DNA from 3 places in the Comamonas trifloxystrobinivorans genome. Region 2 is predicted to be linked to each of the others. Evidence: predicted binding sites of a transcription regulator. Region 2 holds the regulator's gene; each other region holds the start of a gene.
What was found. Region 2 encodes FNR, which switches genes on or off when oxygen is low (the NO sensors DNR and NnrR bind a similar motif). Its sites were predicted from a motif close to TTGATNNNNATCAA; they were not measured.

Region 1: ACFIQF_RS06340 (universal stress protein) is a predicted target of FNR. The motif match lies at 1,436-1,449, and genes of this name have one in related genera.
Region 3: ACFIQF_RS20530 (universal stress protein) is a predicted target of FNR. The motif match lies at 1,922-1,935, and genes of this name have one in related genera.

The regions. Positions count from the first base shown of each region.
Region 1 is NZ_JBHZGV010000004.1:322,061-325,333, forward strand. It holds gene ACFIQF_RS06330 (LysR family transcriptional regulator) at 1-460, shown strand, start outside; gene ACFIQF_RS06335 (metallophosphoesterase) at 506-1,351, shown strand; gene ACFIQF_RS06340 (universal stress protein) at 1,548-1,970, shown strand; gene ACFIQF_RS06345 (LysR family transcriptional regulator ArgP) at 2,302-3,249, opposite strand.
Region 2 is NZ_JBHZGV010000009.1:154,318-157,590, reverse strand. It holds gene hemN (oxygen-independent coproporphyrinogen III oxidase) at 1-1,058, opposite strand, end outside; gene fnr (fumarate/nitrate reduction transcriptional regulator Fnr) at 1,210-1,932, shown strand; gene ACFIQF_RS12540 (universal stress protein) at 2,078-2,521, shown strand; gene ACFIQF_RS12535 (malonate--CoA ligase) at 2,649-3,273, opposite strand, start outside.
Region 3 is NZ_JBHZGV010000019.1:38,691-41,963, forward strand. It holds gene ACFIQF_RS20525 (M66 family metalloprotease) at 1-1,023, opposite strand, end outside; gene ACFIQF_RS20530 (universal stress protein) at 1,382-1,819, opposite strand; partial or broken gene ACFIQF_RS20535 (GNAT family N-acetyltransferase) at 1,960-2,373, shown strand; gene ACFIQF_RS20540 (aldo/keto reductase) at 2,512-3,273, shown strand, end outside.

The sequences.
Region 1 (3,273 bases), on a different contig from region 2:
CGATTTTGAAAGCCGCCGTTTGTACGACGGCGAATACCTGTGCGTGATGCGCAAAGGTCATCCATTAAGTGAGAGCTTGCTTACATTGGATAAATACTGCGAAGCCCGCCACATGCTGGTGAGCTTTTCCGGCCAGCCATTTGGTTTTTTGGACGAGGCGCTCGCCTCCATCGGCCGCAAGCGCCGGGTGGTGCTTACCGTCAACCAGTACTTCACGGCCGCGCGCGTGGTGGCCAGCACCGATCTGCTCACCGTGCTGCCGCGCCACTTTGTGCCTGCTACCGGCATCGAGCATTTGCTGGCTTTTCAGCCCTTGCCGCTGCGTGTGGAATCGGTGCATGTGGACGCGCTGTGGCGCAGCCGCGCTGGCCATATTCCGCAGGGTGCGCTGCAATGGCTGCTGCAGGCGCTGGAGCGCTCGGCGCGTGCGGCCTTCCCCGAGCAGGAGCTGCCGCTGTAGTGTGGCGGACGGTAACACGCGTGCCAGCCGTGGTAGGCTCAAACCATGCACCTGCAAATCCTCTCTGACCTGCACCTGGAGACCCACCCCCATTTCCGCGCCACGCCTGCGCCGGGGGCCAATCTGCTGGTGCTGGCGGGAGACATAGGCTCGTACCAGAACGGCTCTCAGCTGGCGGACGACGATTACGGCCTGTCACAGTTCAGCCCGCAGCAAGCCGGCGGCCACTGGCCGGTGCCCGTGGTGCTGGTGCCAGGCAACCACGAGTTCGACGCCCAGGATTTTGATGCTGTGCGGGAGCGCCTGCGTGCGCTGTGTGAGCGCCTGGGCATCGTGCTGCTCGACAACGCCAGCACCGTGATCGATGGCGTGCGCTTTATCGGCACGCCCCTGTGGACCGATTACGACGCGATTGCGCTCAACAACGGCGTTACCGAGCTGGGCGCGCTGATGAAGCAGCGCGAAAAAGCCTACAAGGCGGCCAATTTCTATCTCACCAAGGCCCAGATGCAGCGCTACGGCCAGCCCTTTCTGGCGGCCGAAATGCGCGAAGAAGCGCTGCGCTGCCAGCAGTGGCTGCGTGCTGCGTTGGCCGAGCCCTTTGATGGCAAGACCGTCGTCATCACCCACTTTGCACCCAGCCTGCGCAGCGCCGACCCGCGCTACGGCCTGACGCCCGGTACGGCCGGCTTTTGCAATGCGCTCGATGACCTACTGCCCTTTGCCGACCTCTGGATCCACGGCCACCTGCACTCGCCCAGTGACTACCGCGCCAAGGGCACGTTTGCCGATGGGCGCTCGTGGCAGTGCCGTGTGGTGGCCAACCCGCTGGGCTATGCGCGCAAGGGCGAGCAAGAGAGCTTCGAGCCGCACTGTCTGGTAGCGGTCTGAGGCCTGACCAACCCAGGAACTCATGCGGCTGCAGAGGACGCCAAGTGGCCCGAAATTGAAATATTTGCTTGCAAACAGCAAAGCATGATGCAAGTCAATGCGAGCGTTGGCGGAATCTATAAGCTTATGTCGGTGCCTGAATGATGCCGTAGCACACGGCGGCGACAGGCGCACTTCAACCATTGGGAGCTTATCCATGCGCATCTTGCTGGCCGTTGACGGCAGCCCTTACACCCAGAAAATGTTGGACTACCTGGCCGCGCACGCCGAATGGCTGGGTGATACCCATAGTTACACCGCGCTCACCGTGCAGCCACCCCTGCCTCCGCGTGCCGCCAAGGCTCTGGGCAAGGAACTGGTAGGCGACTACTACGCTGAAGAAGCACAAAAAGTGCTGGCCCCGGTGCACAAGTTTCTGGAAACCCACCACCTCGATGGCCAGTGCGAAAGCAAGGTAGGCCATATCGCCGAAACCATTGCGGAGATGGCCGACACCTGCGGTTTTGACCTGCTGGTCATGGGCACACGTGGCCACGGCGCGCTGGCCAAGCTGGTGATGGGCTCGGTGGCCACGCAAGTGCTGGCCCAGTGCAAATTGCCGGTGCTGCTGATCCGCTGAGCGTCAGCATCTGGTGCCAACAACGGCCACCCCGGTGGCCGTTGCTTTTGACTGTGTTGCACAGGCCGCGCCAGCACACAAGAACAAGTTGAGGGAGGGGAGAACCGGCTGGCGCAAAGTACGTCAGCGGTCACCCAGAAACTGCTTGCATTCCGTGTGGGATGCAAGCAGTTTTTTTATGGGGAATCACCGGTCTTCCAAGGGTGCGCAAGTGTTGTGACGAAGGCAGTGGCACTGTCTGTTTTGGGAGTCTTCGTTTTGAGGTGGTGAATTATTCAAGCGCCCACTGCACTGCTAAGCGGAGTTGCTTGAATACCCGGCAGCCTGGTATTCAGCCTGCCTTGGTCGTAGCGCGAGCGGCTGCAGTGGGTGGCGCCAGTTGCGCTTTGGCGCTGCTCAGCATGGCGCTGCTCAGTTGGCTCAGCAAGGCGGATTGCAGGTTCCAACAGTGCCAGTACAGATCGACGCGCAGCACCTGCGATTCGGCCACGTTCACCAGGCGGCCGTCGGCCAGAAACGGGCGGGCCAGCAGCTCGGGCACCACGCCCACGCCCCAGCCGGCGGCCACGGCGCGTACCTGGGCTTCGGAGTTGGGCACGAACAGCTGGCGCAGGCCCACGGTTTTCAGGCCCATGGCGCGGGCCACGAACACGCGCTGCATATCGTCCTTGCGGTTGTAGCTGAGAAACGGCAGGTCTTTGAAGTTGCGCCGGCTCAGCCCGCCGGGCAGGTGTTGTGCGGCAAAACCGGGTGCGGCCACCGCGATGTAGTGCATGGCGCCCAGCGGCAGCACGCGGCAGCCGCGCAAGGGCTGCGGCATGGTGGTCACGCAGCCGAGCACGTCGCCGGTGCGCAGCAGCTCCAAGGTGTGGTCCTGGTCGTCGGCGATGATCTCCAGCGGCAGCTGCTGCAGCGCAATGTCTTGCAGCGCATCGATGGCCCAGGTGGCAATGCTGTCGGCGTTGATGGCGATCGAAATCGCCTCGTCCTGGCCGCTGCGGCGCATGGCGTGTGGCATCAGCTGCTGCAGCTCTTGCTCCAGATCGGCGCGCAGCAAGCGCAACTGCTGCGCGTGTTTCAGCAACACCTGGCCGGCAGCAGTGGCTCGCAGCGGCCGGCTGCGCACCACCAGCACCGAGCCGGCTTGCGCTTCCAGGCTGCGCAGGCGTTGCGACACGGCCGATTGCGTCACGTTCAGCCGGGCAGCGGCTTTCTCAAAACCGCCTTCTTCGATCACGGCGGCGAGGCACTCCAGGGCAATCGGGTCAAACTGGCTCATGGTCAGGGTTGCTACGGATGAATT
Region 2 (3,273 bases):
ATCAGGTCGTAATACTCTTCCAGCGTTTTGGCGTTCTGGCTGTAGGTGGCACCGATTTTGCCAATGGCCGACACGCCCAGCGCCATCAGATCGCAATCGGGTTGCGTGCTGTAGCCCTGAAAGTTGCGGTGCAGGCGCCCTTGGCGCTTGGCCACGGCCAGCCCATCGCCAGGCAAAGCAAAATGGTCCATGCCCACATAGACATAGCCCGCCGCCTGCAGACTCTCCAAAGCCATCGCCAACATGGACAGCTTGTCGACCGGGTTGGGCAGCTCCTGCACAGCAATGCGGCGCTGGGGCTTGAAGCGCTCGGGCAAATGTGCATAGGCGTACAGCGCAATGCGATCGGGGCGCAGCAGACAGACTTGCTCCATGGTGCGGGCAAAACTGGCCGGTGTTTGCTGCGGCAGGCCGTAGATCAAATCGATATTGATGGACTCAAAGCCGATGGCGCGCGCCTGCGCCACCAAATCAAACACCTGCTCGGCGGGCTGCTCTCGGTGCACGGCTTTTTGCACCTGCGGGTCAAAATCCTGCACGCCAAAGCTCAAACGGTTAAAGCCCACACTGTAGAGATGGCGGAGTCGCGCCGGCGTCACTGTTCTGGGATCGACCTCTATAGAGTATTCGCCCCCCGGCTGCAGCTGAAAGCGTGCACGCACCATTTCCATCAGGCGTGTGAGTGCTTCATCACTCAGGAAGGTTGGCGAGCCGCCACCCAGATGCAACTGGCTGACAGGCTGATTGCTGCGGCAATGCGCCAACTGCAAATCGAGTTCGCGCTCCAGATAGTCCAGGTATTCGTCGGCGCGCTCGGGGTGCTTGGTGATAATCTTGTTGCAAGCGCAGTAGTAGCACAGCGACTCGCAAAACGGTATGTGCACATACAGCGACAACGGCACCAAACGGCTACCCAAACCAGCACTGCGCTGCTCCAGCGCTCGTCGGTAGCCATCCGCATCAAAGGCTTCAACAAAGCGGTCTGCGGTAGGATACGAAGTGTAACGCGGGCCGGATACATCGAACCGGCGCAGCAAGTCGGGGGTCAAGGCCATCATGATCTCTCTTCTTTTAGAAGCTGCAATGTGCCGCAAGCGGACGCCCATGTCCTTGACTTATGTCAAGGATCATTTTTACGCCTCCGTACACAATGAGGCTAAGTGTGGAACCTTTGTTTCTACACAATTTTTTGTAACCGGATATTGACACATGACACCCAACGCGATCAAAGTGGCCTGCTCCAACTGCAATCTGCGCGAGTTGTGCATGCCCGTCGGCCTTTCATCCGATCAAATGGATCGTATTGACGAGCTTGTTGCCACCCGCCGCAGAATCAAACGAGGAACCGCCCTGTTCCGCAATGGCGAGGCTTTCAACTCGCTCTATGCGATCCGCACCGGTTTTTTCAAAACCACCATCGCCACCGAAGATGGTCGTGACCAGGTCACCGGCTTCCAGATGGCGGGCGAGATCATCGGGCTGGATGGCATCGTCAACGACCGCCATTCCTGCGACGCGATTGCGCTGGAAGATGCGGAAGTCTGCGTCATGCCCTATTCCACGCTCGAAGAGCTCTCGCGCGAAGTCAACGCGCTGCAGCACCACGTGCACAAGGTGATGAGCCGCGAGATCGTGCGCGAGCACGGCGTCATGCTGCTGCTGGGCAGCATGCGTGCAGAAGAGCGCCTGGCCGCCTTCCTGCTGAACCTGGTGCAGCGCCTGCACACGCGCGGCTTCTCGCAGTCCGAGCTGATCCTGCGCATGACGCGCGAAGAGATCGGCAGCTACCTGGGCCTGAAGCTCGAAACCGTCAGCCGCACTTTCTCGAAGTTCGCCGAAGAAGCCATCATCGAAGTCAAGCAGCGCCACGTCCGTATTCTGGATACGGACAAACTCCATGCGCTGGTTAACAACCAGCACTGCGGCGTGTAATCACAGCGCCAAAACACCTGCATCAGTGCTGATTTGGCGCAAAGTCTGGTAGTTATGCATGCGCTAAGGTGATCGGCTCGCTGCAACCAGTGCTCGCCAACTTTTCCCGGCGGGTGCTCTAGCCCACACCAAAAAGGAGCTGCTGATGTACCACCATATTCTGCTTGCCACCGACGGATCGGAACTGTCCAACAAAGCGGTGCAACACGCACTGGCACTGGCCAAACTGGGCAAGACGCAAGTCACCGCCGTCAATATTTCGCCCAACTATCCGCGCAGCTATTTTGAAGGCAGCACGAATGCTGATCCGGCCGAGATCGCCCGGGTGCAAAAAGGCTGGCTGGATTCGGCGCAGGCCGTGGTCGACAAAGTGGTGGCCGAAGGCGCCAGCGCGGGTGTGCCCGTCAAGGCCCTGGTGGTGCAGTCCGATCTGGTGGCCGAGTCGCTGCTCCGAGTGGCCGACAGCGAGAAGTGCGATCTGATCGTCATGGCCTCGCACGGCTACAAAGGCCTCAAGCGCCTGCTGCTAGGCAGCGAAACCCAGCATGTGCTGACGCACGCCAAGGTGCCAGTGCTGGTACTGCGTTGATCGCATAAGCACAATTACAGGCCCACGCGCCCAACCCCCCAAAAAAAGAGAAGGCTCCCGGCCTTCTCTTTTTTGCGTCCATGGACACCATTGCAGCCGCCAGCTGGGCTGACGGCTGTGGCCGGATTCAGGCCTTGAACAGATCCTGGTACTGCGCGCGCAGCAGGTTTTTCTGCACCTTGCCCATGGTGTTGCGAGGCAGCTCGGCCACCACAAAGCAGCGCTTGGGGATTTTGAAATTGGCCAGCTGGTTTTTCAGCGTGCTGATGATGCCGTCCGCATCCGGGCTCTGGCCGGGTTTGGCAATCACCACGGCCACGCCGACTTCACCAAAATCCGGGTGTGGCACGCCTACCAGCGCACTTTCGGCCACGCCGGGCAGCTCGTTGATATAGCCTTCGATCTCGGCCGGATAGACGTTGTAGCCGCCCGAGATGATCAGGTCTTTGCTGCGGCCGACAATCGTCACATAGCCGCGCTCGTCGAGCTTACCCACGTCGCCGGTCTTGAACCAGCCATCGGCGGTGAACTCTTCGGCCGTTTTCTCCGGCATGCGCCAGTAGCCGCTGAACACGTTGGGCCCTTGCACCTGGATATTGCCAATCTCACCCACCGGCAAAGCCTGGCCATCGTCGCCATGCACACGTACGCCCACGCCGGGCAGCGGAAAGCCGACGGTGCCACCGCGGCGCTCGTCCTGGTGGTTGTAACGGCTGTCGGCGCGGTAAGGGTTGGAGACCAGCATGATGGTT
Region 3 (3,273 bases), on a different contig from region 2:
GTCGGTGGCTGAGTAATCCGAGCGGAAGATGGCCTCGGGCTGGCGTAGCTGGATGGTGCCCAGCGTGGCGCCGTTGAGCGTAGCCGTTACCTGCATGGCGCTGATGCCGGTCAGCGATGGATCGGGCGTGATCAGCACCATGGCTTCGCGCGACATGGTCAGGCGCGGCATCTCCTTGGCTTCGTTGCCCGAGGGGTCCACCGTGTGGTCTTGCGCAAACTGCACCATGCCGGGCAGCGAGCCGCCCAGGTCGTTGCGCACCGCGCGCACCGCGCCGGTCTTGTCGAAATCGTAAAAAGCCTTGGCCGTGAGCGGCGCCACCAGGGCGCCAGTGGGCTCGGGGTAGCCAGGAGCCGGCGCTGGGCTGGGTGCAGGTGCCGGCTCAGGAGCTGGCGTGGGCGCCGGGCTTGGAGCGGGTGCTGGCTCGGGCGCTGGCGTGGGTGCCGGGCTTGGAGCCGGTGCGGGCTCAGGTGCTGGCGTAGGAGCGGGACTGGGCGCTGGTGCGGGCTCGGGCGCTGGCGTCGGAGCCGGACTGGGAGCAGGCGCCGGGCTAGGTGCAGGTGTGGGCGTTGGGCTTGGAGCAGGCGCAGGACTTGGTGCAGGCGTTGGGCTTGGTGCAGGCGTTGGGCTGGGCGCCGGAGTAGGCGCCGGGCTTGGAGCCGGTGACGGGCTTGGTGCTGGTGCTGGTGCCGGCTCAGGTGCAGGTGAAGGCGATGGCGATGGCGCAGGGATGGGTGCAGGCGACGGCGCAGGTGAAGGTGAAGGCGAAGGTGTGCCCAGCGAACCATCGCCCTCATTGGGCTGGCCCGGTGTGCCAGGAGTCCCGGGTTGCTCGGGCACCTCGGGTTGGCTGGGCGTGCTGGGTTCTTCTGGCTGGCTGGGCGGGCTGGGCACTTGCACAGGCGGTTGCGGCGCCGGTGCCGGGCTGGGGCTGCCGGATTCACCGCCGCCACCACCGCAGCCAGCCAGCAAGGCCGCACTGAAAACCAAACTGCTTAACTGTTCCAGTCGAGAAAAACGCATCGTTGCCTGATCAATCACTTTGTTGAAGGGGCTCGATTCTAGGGAAAGAACCTCACCCTTTTAACAATTTTTATCAATTGAAACAGATACCAATTACTCTCTGGCTATGGCGTGCATCAGGGTGCACCAAAGCAGTGCAAACCGTGGCTGCGCTTGGCAATCGCCGTTGCCCTGCCCCGTCGCGCAATGGGCAGCGTTCGCCAGAAACCCCCTGCTCATCCTGCGCTGCTCACCGCTAGCGCACGCACCACTTTGGTGGGCATAAAAAAAGACTCCGCAATGGAGTCTTTCAGGGCGACTGCCTGGTTGGCCCGCAACGGGACAGCGCTCTGGCATCGCTCGGGGAAGCGGGGCGGGCTTACTGGCGCACCACCAGCACAGGGATCAGGCTGTCGCTCAGTACCCGCTGCGTCACGCTGCCGAGCACCAGCTTTTCGAGGCCGCGGCGGCCGTGCGAGCCCATCACGATCAGGTCGGCACCCGTGGTTTTGGCCGCTTCCATGATGCCGTCGTGCACCGAATGGCCTTCGCCCATCACGGTCTCCACCGGCACGCCAGCTTGCTCCATCGACGACTTGACGGTGTCCAGCGCGGCATGCGCGTCTGACGTGGCGGCCGACAGGTACTGCGCCTGACCGTACGCAAAATCAGCGCCGACGCCGGTAAACGGATACGGATCAATCACATACACCGCGGTGACTTGGCTGTTGAAAGCCTTGGCCAGACCAGCGGCTTTTTGCACCGCCAGCATCGAGGTGGGCGAACCGTCGACGGGAACCAGAATATGCTTGAACATGGCCATCACTCCTATTTGTTGTTGCGTGTAAGCAGGTTGTACCCCAATTTTGATAGCGCGGCAAACTCGGTTCCCCTGCCCGAAACCATCGTCAAAACCAGCTTGCGCTACATCAAATCTTCTTCTACCGCCCTCTTGAAATGCGAATCCGCCCCTACCAGAGCAGCGACGCTGCCGCGCTGCTGGACATCTTCAACTCTGCCGTCCATATAACGGCAGCGCCCTACTACAGCCTGGCGCAGCGCCAGGCCTGGGCGCCGGCGGGCAGAGATTTCGCCACCTGGCAGGCACGCATGAACGCCATGCAGCCTTGGGTGCTGGAGCAAGGCGGCCAAATGCTTGGCTATGCCAGCCTGGAAAGCAGCGGTTACATAGACCACTTTTTTGTACGCGGCGGCCAGGCCCGCCAAGGCCTGGGCACGGCCTTGATGCAGCACTTGCTGGCCTTGGCGCAAACGCGGCATTTGCCGCAACTGAGCGCCGACGTCAGCCTGGCAGCGCAGCCGTTTTTTGCGCACCATGGCTTCGTGCTGGTGGAGCACCGCATGCCCGTGCGCGCTGGCATTGCCATTCCAAATGCGCTCATGCGTAAGCCGCTGCTCGGTACAAATTGTCATGCACTTGATTGCCAGCCAGCAGACCTTGCCGATAATGGCCGCCAGCGTATTCATCACCGTGAGAAATCTGCCACCATGACCACTTCCCTGCGCCCGCTCGGCCGCTCGCCGCTCCAGGTATCTCCGCTGTGCTTTGGCGGCAATGTGTTTGGCTGGACGGCCGACGAGGCCACCAGCTTCAGCCTGCTTGACGCCTGGCTCGATGCCGGAATGAACTTTGTCGACACGGCCGACGTGTACTCGCGCTGGGCACCCGGCCACCAGGGTGGCGAGTCAGAGAGCGTCATCGGCAAATGGCTGCGCAAATCGGGCAAGCGCCACCAACTGGTGCTGGCCACCAAGGTTGGCAAAGACATGGGCGACGGCAAAGTCGGCCTGCGCCCCCAATACATTCGCGAGGCGGTAGATGCCTCGCTGCAGCGCCTGCAAACCGACTACATCGACCTCTACCAATCGCACGACGACGACCCGAACGTGCCGCTCGAAGACGTGATGGGCACCTTCGGTGAGCTGATACAGCAAGGCAAGGTGCGCGCCGTGGGCGCCAGCAACTACAGCGCAGCACGCTTGGCCGAAGCCCTGCAAACCAGCGAAAAGCACCGCCTGACCCGCTACGAAAGCCTGCAGCCGCTCTACAACCTGTACGACCGCGCCGTGTTCGAGAAAGAGCTGCAGCCGCTGTGCGTGCAAAACCAGGTCGGCGTCATCAATTTCTACTCGCTGGCCGCCGGCTTTTTGACCGGCAAATACCGCACGGCAGCCGACGCCAGCAAGAGCCCGCGCGGCGCCAAAACCACCAGCCTGTACTTGAATGAGCGCGGCCTGGGCATTCTGACC